Linked DNA regions of Ammoniphilus sp. CFH 90114. The protein of the gene in region 1 interacts with the protein of each later gene in a pairwise test. Links are inferred from orthologs where the notes say so. Each region holds a gene or a part of one and is shown on either strand. Other genes may lie near its edges.

Region 1 (11,978 bases):
GAACATCAGGTTGGGACAACTATTTTTTTCCTCTTTTCAGCTTGAAGAACACCTTGTTCATCCTAGGGGGTTCTGCTAAACTGATGGTGACATTTGGACAGAGGAGAAGGAAATGAAAGATACCATTGCGTTTATCATTGTTCTGATGGCAGGGCTTATTTTTGGCAGTATCCTGGGCAAGATATTGGGACAATATATTCCTTTCTTGGGAATAGCCGAGGAAATTACTTGGCATCCGAAAGGGGATTTTGTCATCATTAGGTACGATTTTCTCGTTCAGGTTAAACTAAATCTAAGTGCAATTTTAGGTTTGATCGCCAGTTATTGGTTATATAAGAAAATCAAATAGACAAAAAGACGGGAGGGACAATTCGTGGAACAGGCAAATAAACCAGCGATCATTCTGGCATCATCATCTCCTCGCCGCCAAGAGATGCTGCGGAACTTAGGGCTGGAATTTACTATTCATCCAAGCGGTGCAGATGAATCTGTAGAAGACGGACTTAAACCGGCGAAGATTGTCGAATTGTTAGCAGAGCGGAAAGCGGCAGATGTAGCTTCTCTTTACGAATCTGGAATTGTCATAGGTTCGGATACTATTGTCGTGTTAGGAGACAAGGTGTTGGGAAAGCCTAACAATGAAGAGGATGCATTTTCCATGTTATCAGCACTTCAGGGGACGACTCATTCAGTATATAGTGGTTTGGCCCTTATTGATGCGAACAATGGGAATCGCAGGGTTGGGCATGTAGAAACGAAAGTAAGGATGAGACCGGTCTCCAAGGACGAGATTCTTCGTTATATTGCTACTAAGGAACCCATGGACAAGGCCGGCGCCTATGCTATTCAGGGTCTTGGATCTATTTTTGTCGAAGGTATCGTTGGGGACTATTTCTCTGTTGTTGGTCTTCCTGTACAGATGATGGCGAGTTACCTAGAGGAATTTGGCTTTTCCATACTTACTCCATAGAGACATACATATAATGAGAAACCTGTAATACATTGAAGGTGAGGGGAATGTTTCATGGGGGAAAAGTGGCTGTCAGGATTTCCGTTGGTCGAGCTTCCGAGGGAAAGGATGATGAGCAAAGGAATTGATGCCTTGTCCAATGCTGAACTCATTGCAATCTTGTTGAGAACAGGAACAGCAGGGGAATCCGTAATCAACCTAGCTCAGCGTGTATTAAGCCACGTTGGGGGCTTGCGTCAGTTTTTAGATACCTCTTTGGAAGAGCTCGTTGAAGTGAAAGGAATTGGAACGGCTAAAGCTGTCCAGTTACTGGCGGGTATCGAGTTAGGCAGGAGGGTAGCGAAGACCACGCCAGAAGAACGCTGGACTATTCGCTCACCGGAAGATGTGGCCAAGCTTATGATGGAGGAACTACGCTATTTAACTCAGGAACATTTTGTTTGCCTCTTTTTAAATACGAAGAATCAGGTTATTGCTCAGACGACTGTTTTTATCGGAAGTTTAAATTCATCGATTGTACACCCTCGTGAAGTTTTCAAGGAAGCTGTACGTAAGAGTAGTGCTTCCCTTATTTGTCTACATAATCATCCGAGTGGCGATCCTACTCCAAGCAGAGAAGATATTGAGGTTACTAAGCGTCTGATGGCAGCAGGTGAAATTATGGGCATTGATGTATTAGATCATGTTATCATTGGGGATGGTCGATATATTAGCTTGAAGGAGAAAGGCCTCATTTGAATTGTTTAAGCAAAAGATCTATAATAAAATGTCAGTATTCAAACAGGACTTACATAATTGTAATTTAATGTAACCCCTAATAGATGCAGGAGATATGGAAGGAGATAAGTAGCATGTTTGGTGGTTTTTCTCGGGATATGGGTATCGATCTTGGTACGGCCAATACGCTCGTTTATGTAAAAGGGAAAGGTATTATGGCGCGGGAACCCTCGGTGGTCGCTATCCGTACAGATACGGGAACGATTGAAGCGGTTGGAAACGCAGCAAAAAGTATGATTGGGCGTACCCCGGGTAACATCGTAGCTGTTCGGCCGATGAAGGATGGGGTTATTGCCGACTTTGAAACAACAGCAACCATGCTTCGTTATTTCATCCGACAAGCGCAGAAGAGTCGAGGAATTCTTTCCCGTCGGCCTAATGTTATGGTTTGTGTTCCTTCAGGTATAACGGCAGTTGAGAAGCGAGCAGTAGAGGATGCAACGAAGCAGGCTGGGGCTAGGGAAGCTTATACCATTGAAGAGCCGTTTGCTGCTGCAATTGGAGCTGATCTCCCAGTTTGGGAACCAACCGGGAGTATGGTAGTGGATATTGGTGGTGGAACTACGGAAGTCGCGATCATCTCTTTGGGGGGGATTGTAACAAGTCGCTCTATCCGTGTAGCTGGGGATGAAATGGACGAGGCCATCATTCAGTATATTAAGAAAAAGTACAACTTGATGATTGGGGAAAGAACTTCAGAAACGTTAAAAATGGAGATTGGATCCGCTATACCATCGGATGCTAATGAAAAGATGGACATACGTGGAAGAGATTTAATTACGGGATTACCGAAGACCATTGAAGTTTCTTCCCATGAGATCACGGATGCTCTACAAGAAACCGTAACGAGTATTATCGAAGCAGTAAAGGTCACTTTGGAAAAGAGTCCACCTGAATTAGCGGCTGATATTATGGATCGTGGAATTGTGCTTACGGGAGGCGGGGCACTTCTACGCAATCTTGACAAGTTGTTGAGTGATGAAACGGGAATGCCAGTCTTGGTAGCTGAGAATGCACTGGACTGTGTGGCCATCGGGACGGGTCGAGCATTAGAAAACCTTCATCTCTTCAAATCAAAGTCTGGCATTACCGCCCGATCCAAAAGGGGAAGATAGAAAAGCAGGTGTTAATACGTGTCTAACTTTTTTGTGAAGCGAAGACTACTGTTGTTATTGATTAGCCTAATTGTACTTGTAACGACAATGGGAATTACCTTAAAGGACAGACCGGTTCCGACCTGGCCAGAACGATTTGTCCGAGATTCCCTTGCGTTTGTTCAATCCATTGTCTATAAGCCCGCTTTTGCTGTAGCGGGCTTTTTTGAGAGTATTAAAGATGTTTATGTTGTTTATGAGGAAAACAAAGCTTTAAAACAAAACCTTAAGCAATTTGCCCAAATTACGGCAGATCTCAATGAGTTGAAGCTAGAGAACGAACAATTAAGAAAAATGTTGGAGGCTGAACAATCCAAATTATCAGATTATAAATTGAGGATAGCTGAAGTTGTGGCTCGAAGCCCAGATCGTTGGAATCATACTTTAATTATTGATAAGGGAACGAAGGACGGTATAAGTCCAAACATGGCTGTTATTACACCTGAAGGCTATATTGGAAGAATTCAAAGCGTCTCTCATTTCTCATCCCAAGTGGAATTGGTGACAGATATTGAGCGTGGAAATCATATTGGTGCCATTATACAAGGGGATGAGCGAATTTATGGTGTCGTGGAAGGTTATGACCCTAAGAATAATCTGTTGATTATGAGGAAGATCCCCATGCAATCTGTGATTGAGCCTAAACAGATGGTGATTACGTCGGGGCTTGGCGGAACAATACCGAAAGGGCTAGTCTTAGGGGAAATTGTATCCGTTCGTACAGATGAACAATTTCTTACTAAGGATGCTTATATTAGGCCCAGTGCAAACCTGAATCAATTAGAGAAAGTATTTGTTGTCGAACGCTCACTCATCGCACCGACTGAAATTCCTGTGCCGGCCTTGCCGGGGCTACCGGGTTCAAGCGCTCCTTCCACTCCAACCACCGATACGAATGGTTCTGAGGAAGGGAACCAAGGATGAGGTGGGGGATATTATTTGCGGGTCTACTTGGCTTATTTGTTTTAGAGGGAACGGTCTTTCAGGTGTTTCATTTGCAAGCTTATGGGCGAGAAGTGGCAGTTCTCCCCCGGTTTCTTCTCGTTGTACTAATCTTTGTTTCTCTGTATCTGGGAAGACGAAGGGCCTTTTTATTTGGTCTTTTATTCGGCTTGTTCTTTGATATTCAATATTGTGATGTTATTGGCGTTTACGCCTTTACAATGGCATTGATTCCTTATTTGTCTGCCCTGGCTTATCAGTATTTTCAGTTGAATGTTCTCTTGATCATGATTACGGTCTTACTTGGCGTGTTTATGCATGAAAGCGCGGTGTTCCTCTTGTTTGAGTTATTTGGACTTACGGGTTACCCGTACCATTGGCTTGACTATGTGCCCACGGCTTTATTGAATGCAGGCTTCGCCATCCTTGCTTATCGTCCACTGAACCATTGGTTAGAAAAGATGGTCGATAGCAGACAGGATGAAGTCGATCTTTAAGTAAGCTAAAAGAACAGGGGGAAGCAGGAAAAATGGCCTCGACCAGCGAATGCTATATGGTGGGGGGAATAAGAGCATGACACTGACAAAGAATATCGTAACCATAAAAGGAACAAAAGACGGATTAGTTTTTTTATTGGACGATACTTGTTCCTTGCAGGAACTATTCGCTCAATTAAAAGAAAAAGTGGAAAGCAACCATCAGCAAACCCTAGCTGGTCCCCCAATTGAAATCACAATCAAGCTTGGCAACCGGTATCTAACGGAAGAACAGACCCAGGAGTTGCGGGAAATCATTAAGGAGAAGAGCAACTTAAGGATTAGAAGCATCGACTCCTTATTAGTAACAAGGGAACAAGCACTCAAGGATAAACTCTCTTCCATGACCCGAGTGGAAACTCGAACAATACGCTCCGGTCAGGAGTTAAGACATACAGGTGACTTATTGCTGTTAGGAGACATTAATCCGGGCGGTGGAGTCTATTGTACAGGTAGCATATTCGTGATGGGTGCACTACGAGGCTTGGCTCATGCAGGTTGCAATGGTGATGAAACTGCGATTATCGCAGCATCGTTGCTGCGCCCTACACAACTAAGGATTGCCGATGTCATTAGCCGACCGCCAGATGAATGGATGGACGGGAGCAATGAAATGGAGTTTGCTTATCTCGAGGACGGTCAGATGTCCATTGATAAGTTAAACCAACTGCATAAAGTGAGATTGGATTATTGGAGTAATAGATAGAGCATCTTCAGGGGGGATTTGTATGGGAGAAGCGATTGTAGTCACATCGGGGAAGGGCGGCGTAGGGAAAACCACTACATCTGCTAATATCGGTACGGCCCTAGCAACCAACGGAAAAAAGGTGTGCTTGGTCGATGCGGATATCGGTCTTCGCAACCTTGATGTTATGATGGGATTAGAGAATCGAATCATTTACGATCTAGTTGATGTGCTAGATGGACAATGCAGATTACAGCAAGCCTTGATTAAAGATAAGAGATTCGATCATCTCTTTTTGTTGCCGGCTAAACAGACCAAGGACAAGTCAGCCGTTACACCAGAACAGATGGAGAACCTCATTAAAGAGCTGAAGATGGACTTCGATTATGTCATCATTGACTGTCCTGCTGGGATTGAACAAGGCTTTAAGAATGCAGTGGCTGGAGCTGACAAGGCCGTTGTGGTGACGATACCCGAGCCGACAGCTGTTCGTGATGCTGACCGAGTGATTGGCTTGCTTGAGAAAGAAAAGACAGGTTCTCCAAAGCTGATTATTAATCGTATTCGATATGGCATGATGAAGCAGGGAGATATGCTGGACGTTGATGATGTGATTCAACAGCTGGGAATTGAGATTCTAGGTATTGTTCCGGATGATGAGCGTGTGATTAAGGCCTCTAAAGAGGGGGAACCGATTGTCATGAATCATGAAGCGAAAGCAGGTTTAGCTTACCGGAATATTGCTCGCCGTATTCTTGGAGAACAAGTTCCACTCCTTAGTTTAGAGGAAGAACAAGGCGGTTTCATGAAAAAAGTTAGGAAATTATTTGGTATGAGGTAGCAGGAACTTACATATAGTTCCTGCTTTTATTTGGTCTATGCCTGAGGTTATAATAACCTAATGGAGGGCAAGAGGAATGGAATTTGAAGCAAAATACTTTAAGACAATCGATTGGGTCATTATCCTAATCCTTATTGGTTTTGGTATCTTTAGTTACTTGGGGATCTCAGGCGCTTCCCCTCATTTGAGTTTAGAAGGCAAGCAAGTGGTTTGGTATATGATTGGGTTTGTCTTTATGTCCGCCATTCTTTTGTTTGATTACAACATGATTGGCAACTTAAGCTATATTTTTTATTTTATTGGTCTCGTTTTGCTCGTAGGTGTGTTGTTCACGCCGCCAATTAACAATGCTACGAGTTGGTATAACCTAGGGCTGTTTTCTTTTCAACCAGCGGAGCTAATGAAGATTATCACGATCATGACTCTTGCTAAGTATTTAGCCAAACGAGCAGAACAAGAAGATCCCTTTAGTAAGGTCTATGAGTTGATTCCCATCTTTGCTATTATAGGCGTTCCCATGCTACTGATTCTTATTCAGCCAGATCTCGGGAATGCAGTCGTTTTTTCTGGTATTTTAATTAGCATGATGATCGTTGGAGGAGTAAAGGGAAGACACTTTTTCCTTTTTGGCGCCCTTGCAGGAAGCTTTTTTGGTTTCTTGACCTACCTTTATCAATTTAAGCAAGAGATTTTCTTTAAGTTGATAAAACCATATCAATGGAATCGGATCGTCTACTGGCTTAATCCGGAGTTAGATCCCGTTGGGCAAGGGTTTCAGCTTAAGCAATCTCTCATTGCTATAGGGTCTGGACAGCTTCTAGGAAAAGGTATTAATGCGGGAACTCAAGCTAAGTTTGGCTGGGTACCCGTAGGAGAGAGTGATTTTATCTTTACGGTTATCGCTGAAGAGCTAGGGTTCATAGGTGGAAGTCTGCTGATTTTCCTGTTCTTTTTACTGATTTACCGAATGGTACGTATTGCACTGGACGCTAAGGACCCTTTTGGATCCTACCTGGTATCAGGGGTAATTGGGATGTTTGTATTTCAAATTTTTGAAAACATAGGGATGACGATTCAATTAATGCCGATCACGGGGATTACACTACCCTTCATTAGTTACGGAGGAAGCTCCTTAGTGACCAACTTTATGATTATTGGTTTAGTGTTAAATGTAGGAATGCGTAGGAAGAAGCTGATGTTCGACTAATCCTGAAAGCGTCTTTGAGGGGTGCCCTTCGAGGACGCCTCTTTTTCGTGTTCTATCTTGTCTCTCTTTTTCATAAAGTGATTAAAGGACAAGTACTCGGAAGGGTGGTTTGGTTACATGAGTCTAGATTCCATTAAGCGGAGAAGAGAAGAAAGATTGCGGGAGCTAAGAGAACAAATGAGGAGGGGGAGTGAGGGGGGATTTCTAGACGAAGCTATAGAAGTGGAGTCCCCTAAACGATACTCTTCTTCAAGTTATATGGCTACTCGCAGAGAGTACTCCTGGGATCAAGAAGACGACTGGGGGACGAAAGAAGAGCCTGTAGAACCCATCAGCTCAAGGTTCATGATGAAGGCCATCCTGTCATTATTCCTCTTAAGCTTTACTTTTCTTATATATAAAATCGACTCTCCTTTTACAACACCTGCTAAAGGTTTTGTTGATCAAGTGATGACAAGGGAATACAATTTCCAAGGAACAATGGCTCTGTTGGAGAAATATGTGGGGACTCCGTCGATCTTACCCACTATAGATACACCCATGCAAGGAAGTCCACAGCCGGTGTGGAACCAAGTCAGGGCACCAAAGAAGTATGTCGTACCCGTTAGTGGCAAGGTCGCTGCTCCTTTCTATTTGGATGGTAAAGGCATTCAGATTGAAGCGCCAGGTGGAAGTGAGATTAAAGCTGTAGATCAAGGTTGGGTGATCTTTGTTGGAACAAAAGAAGGATTAGGACAAACCGTTATTGTTCGGCATGAGAACCAGCTTCTATCTTCGTACAGCAGTGTAGATGAGATCCAAGTCAAAGAGCAGGACTGGGTACAGCCCGGTCAAGTGATAGGAAAGACGAAAGAGGGGCAAACTGTCTATTTCTCCATGCAGATGAACGAACAGTTTATGGACCCCGTGAGTGTGATTACATTTGACTAGTTGGACAGTTGGCGGGATTCGAATAGCCATCCATCCTTTATTCTGGCTCGTTGCCATAGCCGCTGCTTTAACTGGGCAATTCTTTGAATTAATTACCCTCTTCACTTTGGTTATGATGCATGAATTAGGTCATGTTTTCGCAGCCTTAGCGGTGGGCTGGAGAGTACAGAGCATGGAACTGCTTCCTTTTGGTGGAGTAGCGAAAGTGGATGAATGGGGAACAACCAGAGTCAGGGATGAAGTGCTTGTGGCGCTAGCGGGGCCTTTTGTCAATTTGGTCATGATTCCTGTAGGCTATGTTTTCTATCTTTATGGAATCTGGGGAGAAGAGTGGACTGAGTTTTTTGTCTTTGGGAATGTCTGGATCGCGGGGTTTAATCTGCTGCCCATATGGCCGTTGGACGGGGGGAAGATTTTACAGGCACTTTTAAGTAAGGTATTCCCTTTCTATAAAACGATGTATGTTAGTATTATATGGTCCAGTTTTGCGGCTTGCTGCCTCATCGTTGCTTCCTTCTTTTTACCGTTTCAATGGAATCTAGTCTTGATTAGTTTCTATTTAATATTAGAGAATCGCTTAGCCTACAAACAAGCCCAGTACCAATTTATTCGTTTCCTTCTCAAGAAGGAACAGGAAAATAGGAAGTTACCAAGTCATTCGAAAATGGATACGTACTGTTTGAAGGCAAATGAAAGAATCGGTGAAGTGGTAAAAAGGATTAAAAAAGGCTCCTACCACTGCTTCCAAGTACTGGATACTAGGCAGAATATCGTCGCTTCTATTTCAGAAGATGCCATTATTCGCGCCTTTTTTGAAAAAAAACCAGGCCGAACCATTTCTGAATTGATCTCAATTGGCTAAAATAGAATTAAATACCATTTGTTTTTTTTGAAGAGGAGATCATAAGTTGAAACAGATTATCGTGAATTGTGCCTATTGGGAAACGAGAGTGGCGGTTATGGAAAATCGCAAGCTTATCGAATTGTTTGTCGAGAGACCGGAGGAACAAAGAATTGTAGGTCATATTTATAAGGGGAAAGTAGCCAATGTATTGCCTGGCATGCAGGCTGCTTTTATTGATATCGGATTAGAAAAAAACGCATTCATTTATGTAGACGACTGCTTGCCTTCGGAATGGAAGGACAAGGATGATCGTCCGAAGCCAAGTATTCGAGAAGTGCTGACACAAGGGCAAGAGATTTTAGTGCAAGTAGTGAAAGAACCTCTAGGTACAAAAGGAGCTAGAGTGACAACACAGCTTAGTTTTCCTGGGCGATACTTGGTGTTTATGCCATCAGATCCTTATATCGGCCTTTCTCGGAAAATCTCTCAAGATGGAGAACGGGAAAGGCTTCGTCTCCTGTTAAAGGAGCAATGCAAGGAACAAGAAGGCGTAATTGTAAGAACCGTTGCAGAAGGAGCCAGCGAAGAAGAGCTTATAGCTGATCTTGAGTTTCTGCGTGGGCTATGGCGAAAGACCATAGCTTCGGCAAAAGAGAGTAAGCCTATGCGGGTCGTACATAAGGATCTTGATTTAGTTTCACGCATCACAAGGGATGTCTTTTCGGAAGATGTGGACGAGCTTATTATTGACAGTCAACCTGAGTACCATAAGCTGCTTGAGGACTTGGGGTATTTTATACCAACACTTAAACCAAAGCTTAAACTGTATACAGATAGGACAGGCATCTTTGATTCATTTGAAGTAGAAGCAGAAATTGAGAAAGCTCTAAAAAGAAAGGTTTGGTTAAAAAGTGGCGGATATATAATTATCGATCAAACCGAGGCCTTTACCTCTATTGATGTCAATACAGGTAAATTTACAGGAACCCATCAATTAGAGGAAACCGTATATAAGACCAATTTGGAAGCGACGAAGGAAATCGCTAGACAGTTGAGACTTAGAGATATTGGAGGCATCATCCTTATCGATTTCATCGATATGCGTAAATCCGAACATCGTGATCATGTATGGCATGCTCTCCAAGAACATCTGAAGCGTGACCGGACAAAATCTCACTTGCTTGGGTTTACTCAACTTGGTCTACTTGAGATGACGCGCAAGAAAGTGCGGCAAAACTTGTCTGATGTTATGACAAGACCCTGTCCGTATTGTGAAGGGAAAGGAAAGATCCTCTCTCTAGATACGGTGAGCTCTCGCATCGAAAGAGAAATAAAAGAGTATGCTAGATCCACTCACGTAGAGTCCATACTCATAGAAGTGCATCCCTGTCTAGCCGATAAGTTTGAAGGCGAACGAGGGGAAGAACGAGATCGGATCCAAAGAGAAACAGGGCTAGAAATTCATGTGCACCGAAATGAGAACATGCATGAGCAACATCATCACTTGTTTGTGGGTAGTCAGCAAGAAGTAAGGAGAAAAGTTGCGATGCTTGATGGAAAGGATTTACCTTGACACTGATTCTTGAATTATGTTAATCTGTTTTTTGTTGATATCATGTTTGACACTAGTCATCATGCTGCAACCGCTCAGAACAGGTTTTTTATAAGCCGTTTGGCACCTGGGATGGCGAGTCTTAATAATTATAGGGAGGTGCAGCAAATGTACGCAATTATCGAAACTGGTGGTAAGCAATATAAAGTTGAGCAAGGAGCTGAGCTTTATATCGAGAAGCTTCCTCAAACTGAAGGTGAAACTGTAACTTTTGATCGCGTATTGTTGGTTAGCAAGGATGGAAGTGTTGTTGCTGGAAGTCCAACAGTAGCTGGTGCAACTGTAACTGGTAAAGTTGACAGACACGGACGCGGACAGAAGATTATCGTCTTCAAATACAAAGCGAAGAAAAACTACCACAAGAAGCAAGGTCATCGTCAGCCATACACTAAAGTTGTAATCGAAAGCATCAACGCTTAAGTTTATGATTAAAGTGCATGTCAAACGACGAACATCAGGGGACATTGAGCTGATTACCATTGATGGACATGCCGGTTATGCAGATCCCGGACAAGATATTGTTTGTGCTGCAGTATCAGGGATATCCTTTGGTGCAATTAATGCTGTTGATATGCTCCTTGGGGTGAAGCTTCCTGTCGAGCAAGGAGAGAATGGGTTTCTCCGCTGTACTTTGCCGGTTCAACAACCTGGGGTACAAGAGAAAGTACAATTACTCCTCGACGGCATGGTAGCCTCGCTTCAGTCGGTTGCCATAGAGTACGGAAAGTTTGTTAAAGTATATGATCAATTACCAACCAGGAGGTGGATGTAATGTTAAAGATGAATCTTCAATTTTTCGCTTCTAAGAAAGGGGTAGGTTCTACTAAGAACGGTCGCGACAGTATCGCGAAGCGCCTTGGTGTGAAACGTGGAGACGGTCAATTCGTTAAGGCTGGTAACATTCTTGTTCGTCAGCGTGGAACGAAGATCTACCCTGGACTAAACGTTGGAATCGGCGGAGATGATACTTTGTTTGCTTTGTCTGACGGAGTAGTTCGTTTCAAGCGTTTAGGACGTGACCGCAAGCAAGTGGTTATTGAGCCAGTAGCTCAAGAAGCATAATAACCCTTTATAGAAAAACCCGACACCTAGTCGGGTTTTTCTATTGTACTATGAAGCGGCTCATTGGCGTCAGCCAAGTTTTCTAGTATACTTAAATCATTACGAGTTGGAAGCATGTGGTAGTTAACTACATTGTTTCATACGTTTGATTTGGGATGGGGGTGTTTTGAGTTGGCTCAAGAGTATAAAGGGAGAAGTGGAGAAGCAGATCTTCGAGATGTGGAGTCCGAAATTTTGCAAGTGCAACAGCGGTTCTTAGATAGTCTTCGCTTACAGAGACATGATTGGCTAAATCATTTTCAAGTCATTCTAGGATATATGAAGTTGCAACGATATGACGTATGTGAGGAATACATAAAAAAAGTAACAGACCAAACCAACAACGAAAGCCGCATTGCAGCGCTTGAGCACCAGGCAC
Region 2 (12,219 bases), on another replicon or contig:
GCGAAGAGCTGTATGGAAAAGGATCAGATGCCTATCAATCTCTCCAAACCGCTTGGACGAATGTAGGGATAGAATAGGAGGGGTTCGCTTGAAAACATGGAATCGTATGCTGGCTGTATCCCTTGCAGCCTTAACGGCGTTTAGTCCTCTCTCGCAACCGATGCAAGCGGATGCTTCAGGTCATGCTGCGGCATGGGCAGAGGAATCCATTCAAGAGATGCAGCAACGGGGAATCATGAAGGGCGATGCCAAGGGGCAATTTCGTCCTCTGGACCATTTGACTCGCCAAGAGTTTGCAGCGATCATAGCGAATGCGCTGAATGTTAACTTGACCGACGAGACTCTTACGTCTCCCTTTGTGGATGTCATGCAAGGAAGCTGGGCTGAGAAGCCGATCGCTGCCCTTGACAAGCTGGGAATCCTTCAAGGAGACGGCAAAGGGCACTACCGTCCGAACGATCCGATTACACGCGAGGAGATCGCGGTTCTTTTAGCTCGAGCAGCCGGGGTGAAGCCAGCTGGAGGAGCTGGTTCAGACCTTGCTTTTACCGATCAACAGCAAATTAGCCCTTGGGCTCGTGAAGCCGTACAGTTCTGGAGTCAAGCGGGAGTGATCCAAGGAGACGGCCAGCAGTTCGGCCCGAAGCGCCATGCTCTCCGTCAGGAAATTGCGGTGATGCTTTCTAAAGCCCTTCCTTTTTTCCAAGCTCACACCGCCACCGTGGACCGTATGGAAGATGGAAAGGTCATCATCGATGGAAAAAGCTATCAAGTCACCGAGTCCTTAGCTCCTTTGTTTACATCGGGGAATCAATCGATTCTTGAAGGGGCCAAGATGCGATTCGTTGCTGTTGATCAAACCATCTCTAAGATTACGTATCTGGAATTGACACAAAGTGGTCAGGTGCCGCAGCTTGGACAAGCTGAATTCAGCGGAAACAGGGTATTGGACGCAGGTCATGTAACGCTTGATGGGGATCTCAGCATTCAAGGGGATTTTATTTCAGTAAAAAATGTAAACGTTCAAGGCAATCTTGAGATTCAAAAGAGCGTGCAGCATGATTTTTATGCTTCGAACCTGAAGGTCATGGGGCAAACCGTGATTAACGGCGGAGACAGCCATACGGTGGTGTTTGAAGATTCGAAACTAGGTCAGGTGGAAATCAACAAACCGCAAGTTCGTGTAGCACCGAGAGGACAAACCACGGTCGGCGACCTGTCCGTCAACGTGAATGCTGCGATCACAGCCGACAGCCAGATTACGCTTCCTAAGCTGACGGTGCAAGAGGGGGTTCAGCAGCTAGAGCTTCATGCCAATATTGGGGTTCTTGAAGTACGGGGCCAGCAGCAGACCCAGCTTTCTGGATCAGGACAGATCAAGCAGTTGAACGTCATGGGAAGCGGCAACCTCGTCCTTAACAATACAGGAACGATTGAACAGATCCAAGTGGCGGATACCAGGTCGAAGCTGACGTTAAACACTGGACTTACGGTAAACAATCTTCGGTTACCCGAGGGAACGAAAACAGCGGACGCTGTGACCAACTATGCTAGAGTAAAAGACAATATTAAGAGCACCAATGGCACTAGTCCTCCTCCCACTGGTGGAGGCGGCGGAGGTGGTGGCGGAGGATCTACCAATTATGCTCCTCAATCCAAAACGATCCCAGTTCAAACACTAGGGCTAAGCAGCCAGCCGATCACCTTCGAAGCGAGTGATCTAGCAACAGACGCGAACGGAGACACTCTCGTGTTGGTTGCCGATTCTATTAAAATGGATAAACAAGGAATCGTAGAAGCAATCATAGAGCAAAATGGCTTAGTCCTTAAGCCGAAGGGCTTAGGTGAAGTGGTGGTCAAGGCTCTCGTTTCAGATGGCAAGCTGGAGAAGGAGATTTCGATCTCTGTACAGGTCACCCAAGCGGAAGAATTGCAGGCAACCGTTTTATCTGGCGGCTCGTTCGCGGTAGGGAAGGCCACTCACCCGCTTGTAATTGAAGTGGAGAAACTGGATGTCTTTGGTCAGAAGGTAACAGACCTCGATCTTTCGGGTTTGTCGATTCTTAACGGAACCACGAAGCTGACCAAGGGTTATAGCTTGGACGAGACAACGAACGAAGTTCAATTCTCGGTGTCTTACCTGAACATGCTAAGCGAAGGAGAGCATACCCTCACCCTACGTTTAGGGACGAGTCAAACCTCCTTCACCCTGCAGGTACTGCCTGCGCACCAGCATGCTCCAGTGGCGAAATCCCAGCCGAAGCAGCGGCTGCTCTTGGGTCATCCCGCAGGATCCTATGAGCCATCCGACTTAGCATCTGATGAGGATGGAGATGCCTTGCACTTCGTTGCAGGCTCACTCACCTCGAGTGACGAGGACATTGTCGAAGCGCAGTTAGAAGCCGGTTCCTTGCACGTAACGTCGAAGTCCCTAGGGGAAACGACGTTATCCTTACGGGTTTCCGATGGACATGCGGAAGTGCAAGTAGAACTCCCGATCCAGGTCGTGCAATCGCAAGCCCTGCTCGTCCATCCTTTCTATGGGAATCGCTTTGCGGTACAGGAATCAGGGATTGAGGCCTTCTTTACCTTAAGTTTGATTAATGAGTTCGGACAACAGGCCGCTGTAACCGATTATAGCCAAATCCAGATTAGCAACGGATCTTCCTTCTTGCAAATGGACAGAGACTACACCGTCGTGCAGCAAACCTATGGATTAGCGCTGGAGTCTTCCTTCCTGAATCAATTGTCGGCAGGGGAGACCGTCTTATCTGTCACGTACCATGATGTAACTGGGGAATTGCCGTTGATCGTTCAGTCCGAGTCAATGTTTTCTCAGGCCGTTGAAGCTGTCAACGCAGCCACTTCTATGGAGGATACACGAGCAGCGCTGGAGTCGCCTGCCTTGCGTCTTGCCCTCGTACCGTATCAATCGATTACGGACAGCCAACGGAATATCGTGGCTCAAGCTGTTCTGGTAGGAAAAGAAACCGGATACCTTTCTCGTTGGGCTATTCAGGATGCGGTAGATCTTGCTATTACACAGATTCAATGGGATGGAGACGAAGTCAGTGCCATTCGGGCTGTGAACCAGGCCCAAACTGTCCAGGAGATGCTGGATGCCATCAAGTCTCCTTACCTGCAACTGGATAACCCTGATTACTCTTATCTAGAAGAGTATGAGCGCGAGATTGTGGCTCAGTATTTATTGGAACAGCGTGGAACAGGCTACAGCAGTCGTGAGGCGATCCAAGAAGCCTTCGATTTGATCATCGCCATGATTTTGGAAGACTGGTATGCCCTCATGGATGATATTAGAGCCACGGAGATTGGCTTTGCTGAAGGAGACTATGACCAGCATGTAACCAAGGACATTGTGCTTCCTACAGAAGGGGCCATTCATGGTTCTACCATTACTTGGACATCTGATCGCCCTGAGGTGATTACAGCGGAGGGGCATGTGTTCTTGCCTAGTGAGGATACGGAGGTCATTCTCTCTGCGCTGTTTACAAATCGATATGAAAAATATGAGCTGTATTTCCCCCTTCTTGTCAAAGCCTTTCAAAAGGGTATTATAGCTACACCGTTCCAAGGGCGTCAGCTCTTAGAAGGGTCAGCCGCTACGGAAACGCTTATTTATGTTGAGCAATACGATCAGGATCATCGCAACGTGGAGGATCCGGTGTTGACCGATTTCACCCTCAGGAATGACTCTTCGTTGTTGAGACGTGACATCGATTATACCACCGATGAAGCGATGAACGAGTTTGCCTTGCAGATGTCTTACCTTAATGCGCTACCTGTGGGAATGCATGTGGTTTATATCGAAGACGGCTATTCTACAGACGCTGTGACGTTAGACATATTGCCAATGGAGGAGAGCGTTGCGGCAGCCGTCTACGCCGTGAATGAGGCAGCGGATATAGCCAGCCTCCGCCTCGCCATCGAGTCAGAGGACCTTGCCTTGCAGCTGATCCCGTATTACTCTCTATCCGACGCCCAGCAGCAATCGGTTGCTCAGGCGGTCTATAGCAGCAGGGGAACGGAAGTGTGGAATCGATGGATGATTCAAGACCTCGTCGATATGGCGGTAAGGGGAATCTATGGAAACGGGAGTGAAGCTAGCGCAGTGAAAGCTGTCAATGAAGCAACGACGGTGCCTGAGATGCTTGGGGCCATCAAGTCTCCTTACCTGCATCTAGATCATGAGTATTATTCAGCCATGGAAGACTATGAGCTTGAGATCATCGGACAATACCTCATCGAACATAAGCCATACCATGACCGGGATCATATCCAATCGACCTTTGCCTTAATCATCGACATGATCGTCGAGGATTGGTATGCGATTTTGGATGATGCCTATTCTTTAGAGATTGGTTTTACACCAGGAGATTCTGCCGAAAGCGTTACGGGTGATGTCTACTTACCATCGATCGGAAGCATACACGGAGCAAAAATCACGTGGACAAGCGACCAATCGGATATTATCGGTCTGGATGGGCATGTCACCCGACCTGTGGCGGATACGGTCGTGAGCTTAACCGCTTATTTAACCAATCGCTATGAAAAATACATGCGTGAATTTAAGTTGCTCGTAAAGGGAACCGAACCGAGTGGAGATTCTACGCTTCCTGACATGCAACAACCGATTACGGATCTTCAAACGGCAAGGAATCGATTTACCTCAACAAGTGAGTAACGAAAGGAAGAGGCGGTCCCTAAGGGGCAGCCTCTTCCTTGTGAAGTGATCGGACATACGATCCGCTATCCGGGCCACAAAGTGGGATTTTGACGTTCTAGCGGACATGGGGTCCTTTATTTGAAAGGATGAGGCTACTTTTTGATGTAAATCGAGGAAGTAGAGGATTCTATGTCCTTTAGCCTGATCAAGAAGGTAGTTTTGGACGAAACAAGGTACCGTATGTCCGTCTATGGAGAAGAACGGGGTCTGACCTCTTTGCTTATAGTCATCTCTACTTTTCTCTTCTCCCCAACCTCTCATAGCTCAATTTGGAAGGTTTTGCTATGATAAAGAGAGTCCCTTTGACAGAAAAGAAGAGGGAAGCTCGTCTGTTGTGTCAAGGGGAATAGATCGATTTGTAAGGAGAGAAACAGTATGCTAAACGCTTATAACAGTGGGTTGATATATCGCTTTTTATTTGTATCCTTCTTTCTCTTTTTTCTACCATTCGCTCATCATGCGTCGGTGCTAGCATCCACCGTTTCGGTCACGAGTGTCAAGATTACTCCGGATACCGTCCCGCTGCTAGAAGAGGGGAAGACGGTAGAGCTAAAGGCGATAGTATCCCCTCCAGAGGCCAATTCAGCGGTCAAATGGACGTCGACGAATCCAGCAGTCGCCAAGGTGGACTCGGAGGGCGTGGTAACCCCGATTACAGCAGGAACTACGACGATCATCGTCAGCACGGTGGAGGGCGGAAAAACCGATTTTCGCGAAATTAAAGTCTATGGACCCGTTAAGGATCTAGAACTAAGTCCTCCCACGTTGAATCTGACTTCTGGGGGACCGACGGGTACGCTTACCGCTGCGGTTAAACCGGCCAATGCCACCAATCAACAGGTCAACTGGGTCAGCACGAATAGAGCGGTAGCCGACGTGGATCAGAAGGGGGTAGTCACGCCCTTCAAGGCAGGCAAGACCATGATTATAGCCACCACTGCCGAGGGTGGAATTACCAAAACGAGTGAAGTAACCGTGACAGGAGTCGCGGTGGAACGGATCGAGTTAAACCGAACCAGCCTGAGCACCTTTCTGAACAGTGGCACAACCACCTTAACAGCAACAGTCACCCCTGCAGATGCAACGAATCGCTCCGTAACCTGGTCTACCAGTGATGCGGCTGTAGCACGAGTGAACAATGGTGTCATCACCCCTGTGGCTCCAGGCAGAGCGACGATCACGGCGACTACAGACAGTGGGAGAAAGACCGCGACTTGTGAAGTGACCGTTCTTTCTCATTCAGGACAAGCCAGTGGATTGAAGGTGAGACGAACCGGAACCTCTAGAGTAGAGCTCACCTGGAGCGGCACGTCAGGAGACACCTACGTGGAGATTAGGCGTGGAAACTCCAAGGAAGATGACGAGTGGACGCGCGATCGAAGTGCTTCGTTTAGCGGTCTTTCCTATGATACAAGGTATGATGTCTATATCAACGATCGATATGTGGATGACTTCCGGATACGAGATTTGGTCGGGAATGTGAATGTGCAGAACTTCAGGGTAAACCCGCTAAGCAGTACGAAAGTCGAATTAACCTGGACGGGAACATCGGGAACGGTGTATGTGGAGCTCACCGACGGGAGCAGAGACGATGTAGAAGAGTATAGCAGTACGTCCAATCGCGCGATCACCTTTAGCGGACTCTCTCCGAATACCACTTACAATGTGTATATTGAAGGCGTGTACGTGGATCGGTTCAAGCTGTCTCAGGACATCCGAGATTTCAAGGTCAAATCCAAAACTGAATCGACGGCCGAATTTACCTGGCAAGGGTCTACCGGAACGGTCCGTGTTGAGCTCCGAGATGCGAGCAACCGAACCCTTTTTGAAAAGTCAACGTCAGGACAATCCATTTCCTTCTCCGGCTTAACGGATAACACCGAATACCGGGTCTATGTAGATGGGACGTACATCCAAGCGATCCGTACCGACTTGAAGGACAAGGTGACGAACTTCTCGGTAAGGAAGGATCTCACGAAGAGATCCGTTCTGCTTCAATGGAGAGGAACCACTGGTACCGTGGAAGTCGTGTTGAAAACGGGAAATCAAATCGTCAAAACCACGCCATCCAGTAATTTTCAAGCGTCATTCACGAATTTGGTGCCGAACCAAGACTACGCCGTGTATATCAATGACCGCTATATGGAGAATTTCTCCTTGATCTTATCGGATACCCAAGCCCATTGGGCAAAAGCAGCCATCAATCGACTCTTCGAGAACGGCATCGTGTCAGGATACGAGAACGGAACGTTTCTCCCTGAAAAAACCGTGAATCGAGAAGAATTCGTCACCATGCTGGTCAAAGCCAAAGGATACACGCTGCAAGCTGGACAGGGAACGTTTAACGACATCCCAACCTATTACTGGGCAGCTTCCTTTATCCAAACCGCGATCGCACAAGGCATCATCGTCCCAAGTGAATTTGGATCGAACTTTCAACCTCGAAAACCAATTACCAGAGAGGAAATGGCCGTCATGATCGCTCGAGCGATGAAGCTGACAGGAGACGCAAGCGCGCTCTCCTTTAGCGACCAGAACCAGATCAAGAATAAAACACTCATTGGAGCCGTCGTCCAATCCCAAATCATTACCGGCTACCCGGATCAGACCTTCCGACCGAACGGCGTATTGAACCGGGCAGAGGCAGCGACGGTGATTAATAAGATTTATTAGTAGACTTAAAAGGAGAAAGGGGGGAGAATGGGGTCAGACTCCATTCTTTTAAAAGGTAGGAAAGCTAGCTTGCTGTTGAGTAAAAAGCCGGGGTCAGACTCCCACGAATTTTTTGGGGTCTGACCTCTTTGATTTGGGGAGAATGGGGGCACACCCCATTCTTATAATTGAAAAATCTTAGCCTGCTGTTGGATAAAAAAACAGGCCAGCCTTAACCATATAGGATGACTCAAAGGGGTCTGACCCCTTTGCTTATAGTCACCTCGTCTTATCTCCTAAAAAAAACAGGGGTCTGACTCCCCATCCGGTTCGGTTATGGCGGGTCTGACCCCTGTTTTCATTTTTGTTTAATTCAGACCCTATAATTCTAGTAATAGAAACATATCCCGCTGGCTTCCTTAGTTCAATCGCCAGCACCTTTAACCACAATTTACCTAACCTGTGCCTATTGTCCTAGAACCGGATAATTTTGCTGGTATACTTTGGTTCTATTCGTTATAATGTTTTTGTTGTCAAAAATAGTAAAATCTGTGTTGAAAAACTAAGTTAATCGCGGATAATTAGCGAAAAATGTCGAACACAATAGTTACTTTTTAGGACTATCCTATGGTATATTGATATCGTTCCATGAAATACCTCGTAGGGAATCTAGGAGGAAAGTAGTGTATAATGTCCATTCCTGTCGTATAATGTAAGTAATCAATGAGAATACATAGAAAATACTCGATATGAAGGAGATACTAATGGAAGAAACAACGATTGATTTAAGAGAGATAGTAGAAATCATAAAGAAACGTTTTGTCATCATTATTTTGGTAACCTTAATGGCGACCGTGACGAGTGGACTAGTCAGTTTCTTTGTGATTACACCCATTTATGAAGCATCCACCCAGCTGCTTGTCAATAAGAAAGAAAGCCAGAGTGAGATGTTGGTTCCGAACTTTAGTGATATCCAATCCAATTTGAAATTAATCGAAACTTATAATGTCATTATTAAGAGCCCAAGAGTGTTGGAAAAAGCGATTGAGAACATGGGTCTTGAGATGACCGCGGGTCAGCTTAGCAATAAGATCAAGGTCAACGCGGTACAAAATTCACAGGTCATGTCGATTACGGTCAGTGATCCTGATCCGGAGAAGGCGATACTGATAGCCAATGGCATAGCCAGTACCTTCCAAACCGAAATCCAAACCATTATGAACGTCGACAATGTCCAGATCTTGGCCGAAGCCAAGTCTCAGGAAACCTATAGCCCTGTCAAGCCTAAACCCTTCCTGAATATGGTGATTGCATTTGTGGTTGGTTTAATGACAGCGGTTGGAATTGTGTTTTTACTAGAGTACCTCGATAACACCCTAAAGAGTGAACAAGACATCGAACGCATCCTTGGCTTATCGGTATTAGGAAGCATTGCGACCATGGATGAGCTAGAAGAGGAGCGGGACAGAGGAGCCGCTGAAGCCAAGGTAGGAGGGAAGCAACTCCATGTTTAAGAAGAAGCCACTTCAAAGTCAAAAGCGAAATCTCATTACAATGGAGAAGCCGAAGTCTCCGATCTCGGAAGCCTATAAGACGCTACGAACCAATATTCAATTTGCCGGGATTGATCGCGAGTTGAAGACCATAATGGTCACGAGTACCGGTCCATCGGAAGGGAAATCCACCACCGTAGCGAACCTGGCAGTCGTGATGGCTCAATCCGAGAAGCGGACTCTCTTAATTGATGCCGACTTGCGTAAACCCACGGTTCACCATACGTTTGACCTGGCGAATCGTCAAGGGTTGACCACCTATTTAGCGGGACAAGATCGACTAGAAGATGTCATTCAAGCGACCGAAGCACCGAATCTGGATGTGATGAGCTCGGGTCCGATTCCGCCGAATCCAGCCGAGATGCTGAATTCTAAGGTCATGACTAGACTCCTAGAGGAGTTAAGTGTCCAGTATGATCAGATCCTCATTGATACACCACCGTTAATCGCGGTAGCCGATGCTCAGATCCTGGCTTCCAAAGTGGACGGTGTGATCCTCGTCGTGAATTCGGGTATGACCAACCGCGAGATTGCGGTGAAGGCCAAACAACAGCTTGAAAATGCGAAAGCCAATATCCTTGGGGTTGTTCTGAACAACAAGCAGATCAAAGGGGACAGCTACTATTACTATTATTATGGAGCGAAGAAGTAGAGGGTTGATCTCTACTCTCCTCCTTAAATAGATTTCCCATTATATTGAATATATAGGAATCTATTGAAACTTTCGTTTAACTGTGATATTTTCTAGACAATAGGACTTATGTTCTAGGAGGAAAGTCTATGATTGATGTTCATTCCCACATCCTGTTCGGCTTGGATGATGGAGCCCAGAATCCGGAAGATATGATGGCGATGGCCAAACAAGCCGTTGCTGATGGGATTACGACCGTGGTGGCGACACCTCACCATCTGGATCATGTGTATACGAATCCGCCGGAGAAGATCATCCAGCGACTTGAAGAAGCGAATGCCTTACTAAAAGAGCACCAGATTCCTCTAACCCTTCTTCCTGGAATGGAGATTCATGTGTACGGAGAAGTGCCGGAAGATTTAAAGAATAATCAATTGCTTAGCTTCAATGACCAGCATCGACATATTCTTTTAGAATTGCCTCATGACCATGTACCTAGATATCTGGAGAAGCTCATCTTCCAGATTCAACTGGCTGGATACATACCGATCATTCCACATCCGGAACGCAATAAGGAAATGAGAGAAAACCCGAATCTACTCTATCGATTGGTCAAGCAAGGAGCCTTATCTCAGCTTACCGCTGCTAGTGTAACCGGGAAGTTCGGAAAGAAGATTCAGAAGAGTTGCTTTGATATGATAAACCATCATTTAGTGCACTTCATTGCTTCGGATGCCCACAATACCGGAAGTCGGGGTGTCATCTTAAGTGAAGCCTATGAAACGGTGAAAGCGAAGTTCGGCCAAGAATATGTAGACTGGTTTCAGGATTCCGCGAAGAAGATCATCACAGGTAAAGAGTGTCAGGTTCATACCCCGGAAAAGATCAGGAAGAAGTTCTTAGGATTATTTTAGATGCTTGCTGAAGCAAGTGAGGTAATGTCTACTATCCTTTATCGATGTAGGCACTCGGCTGCGCTGTGGGAGAAGATCTCCTTAGACCTGACTGGTCGGTGGTGTGGTGTGAGGGCGGGTTCGATGCCCGATATTCTTTAATATTTATCTTTTAAAGGTAAAGACAAGTTGTGAAAGTGCTTTCTTGATTGTTTAATATACAACATATATAAGGATGAAGCAAGTCAGAGAGCTCCATGCCAAGTTTCACGAGGATGGATTTTCTTCCCAAGAGAGTAAAGGTTACTCCTTTTGGAAGAGGATTTATCCTTTTTACTTTTGTGAAATATTATACAAATAATACATAATTATCTAAAAACAGACATAAAACACCCAGTGAGGAGGCAGGTTGCCTTGACCTACCAAAAGCGGTTACTAACGTTGATCTTGATTGATTCGATCATCGTCCTCAGCTCGATCTATGTGAGCCATTATATCCTGGTGCCAAAAGAGAGGCCGGGGCTCGTGATTGCCGTCAGTTCTTTGGTCTTATTTTTCAGTCATCATTATTTTGCTAGTCGCTACAAGTTATATAAGCGTGTATGGAAGTATGCGAGTGTGGGGGAGCTGATATCCGTCTTTAAGGGTGTTACGTTTTCCATTTTGATTGCGCTCCTTGTACAATTTGCTCTCGTTCAAGAGTTGTACTATCGGGCCATGATCATCACTTGGATGATGCATATCATCTTCATCGGTGGCGTTCGTTTTTCTTGGAGATTGTATCGAGATAGTCATGTGTCCAAAGTGGATAACAGTCACAAAAAGAGAGCTCTGATCGTCGGAGCCGGTGCAGCGGGGACGATGATCGCCAGACAGCTGAAGCAAAATCCGAACGCCGAGCTTTATCCGGTCGCTTTTATAGATGATGACCCTACCAAACATAAACTTGAGATCTTGGGTCTACCAGTCATGGGTGGACGGGAACAGATCGAAACCGTAGTGAAAGAGTTGGAAGTCGATAATATCATCATTGCCATTCCTTCTTTAAATAAAAAAGAATTGAATCTGATCGTGGGGGAAGCCAATAAAACCCGCGCCAAAACCCAAATTGTTCCGATGATTGAAGACCTTATGACCGGGAAAGTCGCTGTGAGTGATTTCCGGGATGTCCAGGTCGAAGATTTACTTGGAAGAGAACCCGTGCAGCTCGATTCAGATTCGATAGCTGAATACCTCACCGGGAATGTTATCCTCGTTACCGGAGCCGGGGGATCCATTGGATCTGAGGTCTGTCGTCAGGTATCGAAATTCAAACCGAGAACCTTAATTTTGCTTGGACATGGAGAAAACAGCATTCATTCCATTGAATTGGAGTTAAAGGCCAATAACGTCAACGACGTAGAATACATAACCGAAATTGCCGATGTCCAAGATCGAGAAAAGATGTTTCACATCATGGGGAAACACCAGCCTCATGTCGTATTTCATGCCGCTGCGCATAAGCACGTTCCGCTAATGGAGCGTAATCCGGAAGAAGCTGTGAAGAACAACATCATCGGAACGAAAAATGTCGCGGATGCCGCGGATGTACATCACGTTGAAACCTTTGTCATGATCTCCACGGATAAAGCCGTGAACCCGACCAATGTCATGGGTTCGACGAAACGATTGGCCGAGATGATTATTCAGGATCTCGATAAACGAAGTGATACGCGTTTTGTCGCCGTAAGATTCGGGAATGTATTA

What was found.
Region 2: the proteins of minD (region 1) and EIZ39_RS23455 interact in binary tests that used the Bacillus subtilis proteins (3 or more experiments, as listed by UniProt). The link is inferred for Ammoniphilus sp. CFH 90114 from one-to-one orthologs.

Annotation. Positions count from the first base shown.
Region 1 is NZ_SDLI01000001.1:94,179-106,156, forward strand. The notes cover bases 4,269-7,006. They hold minD (septum site-determining protein MinD), read left to right. Parts: upstream 4,269-5,107; coding sequence 5,108-5,905; downstream 5,906-7,006. Other genes in these bases: mreD (rod shape-determining protein MreD), read left to right, coding at 4,269-4,340; minC (septum site-determining protein MinC), read left to right, coding at 4,417-5,085; rodA (rod shape-determining protein RodA), read left to right, coding at 5,982-7,006. Also shown: EIZ39_RS00430 (DUF4321 domain-containing protein), read left to right, coding at 113-349; EIZ39_RS00435 (Maf family protein), read left to right, coding at 374-970; RadC family protein, read left to right, coding at 1,025-1,708; EIZ39_RS00445 (rod shape-determining protein), read left to right, coding at 1,822-2,862; rod shape-determining protein MreC, read left to right, coding at 2,881-3,825; more of mreD, read left to right, coding at 3,822-4,268; more of rodA, read left to right, coding at 7,007-7,112; EIZ39_RS00475 (M23 family metallopeptidase), read left to right, coding at 7,230-8,042; EIZ39_RS00480 (M50 family metallopeptidase), read left to right, coding at 8,035-8,904; EIZ39_RS00485 (Rne/Rng family ribonuclease), read left to right, coding at 8,951-10,459; rplU (50S ribosomal protein L21), read left to right, coding at 10,607-10,918; EIZ39_RS00495 (ribosomal-processing cysteine protease Prp), read left to right, coding at 10,923-11,270; rpmA (50S ribosomal protein L27), read left to right, coding at 11,270-11,560; EIZ39_RS00505 (Spo0B domain-containing protein), read left to right, coding at 11,732-11,978. UniProt on the Bacillus subtilis protein: ATPase required for the correct placement of the division site. Cell division inhibitors MinC and MinD act in concert to form an inhibitor capable of blocking formation of the polar Z ring septums.
Region 2 is NZ_SDLI01000017.1:37,584-49,802, reverse strand. Bases 7,773-10,751 are described here. They hold EIZ39_RS23455 (CpsD/CapB family tyrosine-protein kinase), read left to right. Parts: upstream 7,773-8,902; coding sequence 8,903-9,601; downstream 9,602-10,751. Other genes in these bases: EIZ39_RS23450 (tyrosine-protein phosphatase), read left to right, coding at 9,730-10,494; EIZ39_RS23460 (YveK family protein), read left to right, coding at 8,161-8,910. In the rest of the region: EIZ39_RS23475 (M4 family metallopeptidase), read left to right, coding at 1-77; EIZ39_RS23470 (S-layer homology domain-containing protein), read left to right, coding at 89-4,702; EIZ39_RS23465 (S-layer homology domain-containing protein), read left to right, coding at 5,120-7,417; EIZ39_RS23445 (polysaccharide biosynthesis protein), read left to right, coding at 10,888-12,219. UniProt on the Bacillus subtilis protein: May be involved in the regulation of capsular polysaccharide biosynthesis. Autophosphorylates in vitro. Phosphorylates and activates in vitro two UDP-glucose dehydrogenases, YwqF and TuaD, as well as the DNA-binding proteins Ssb and SsbB.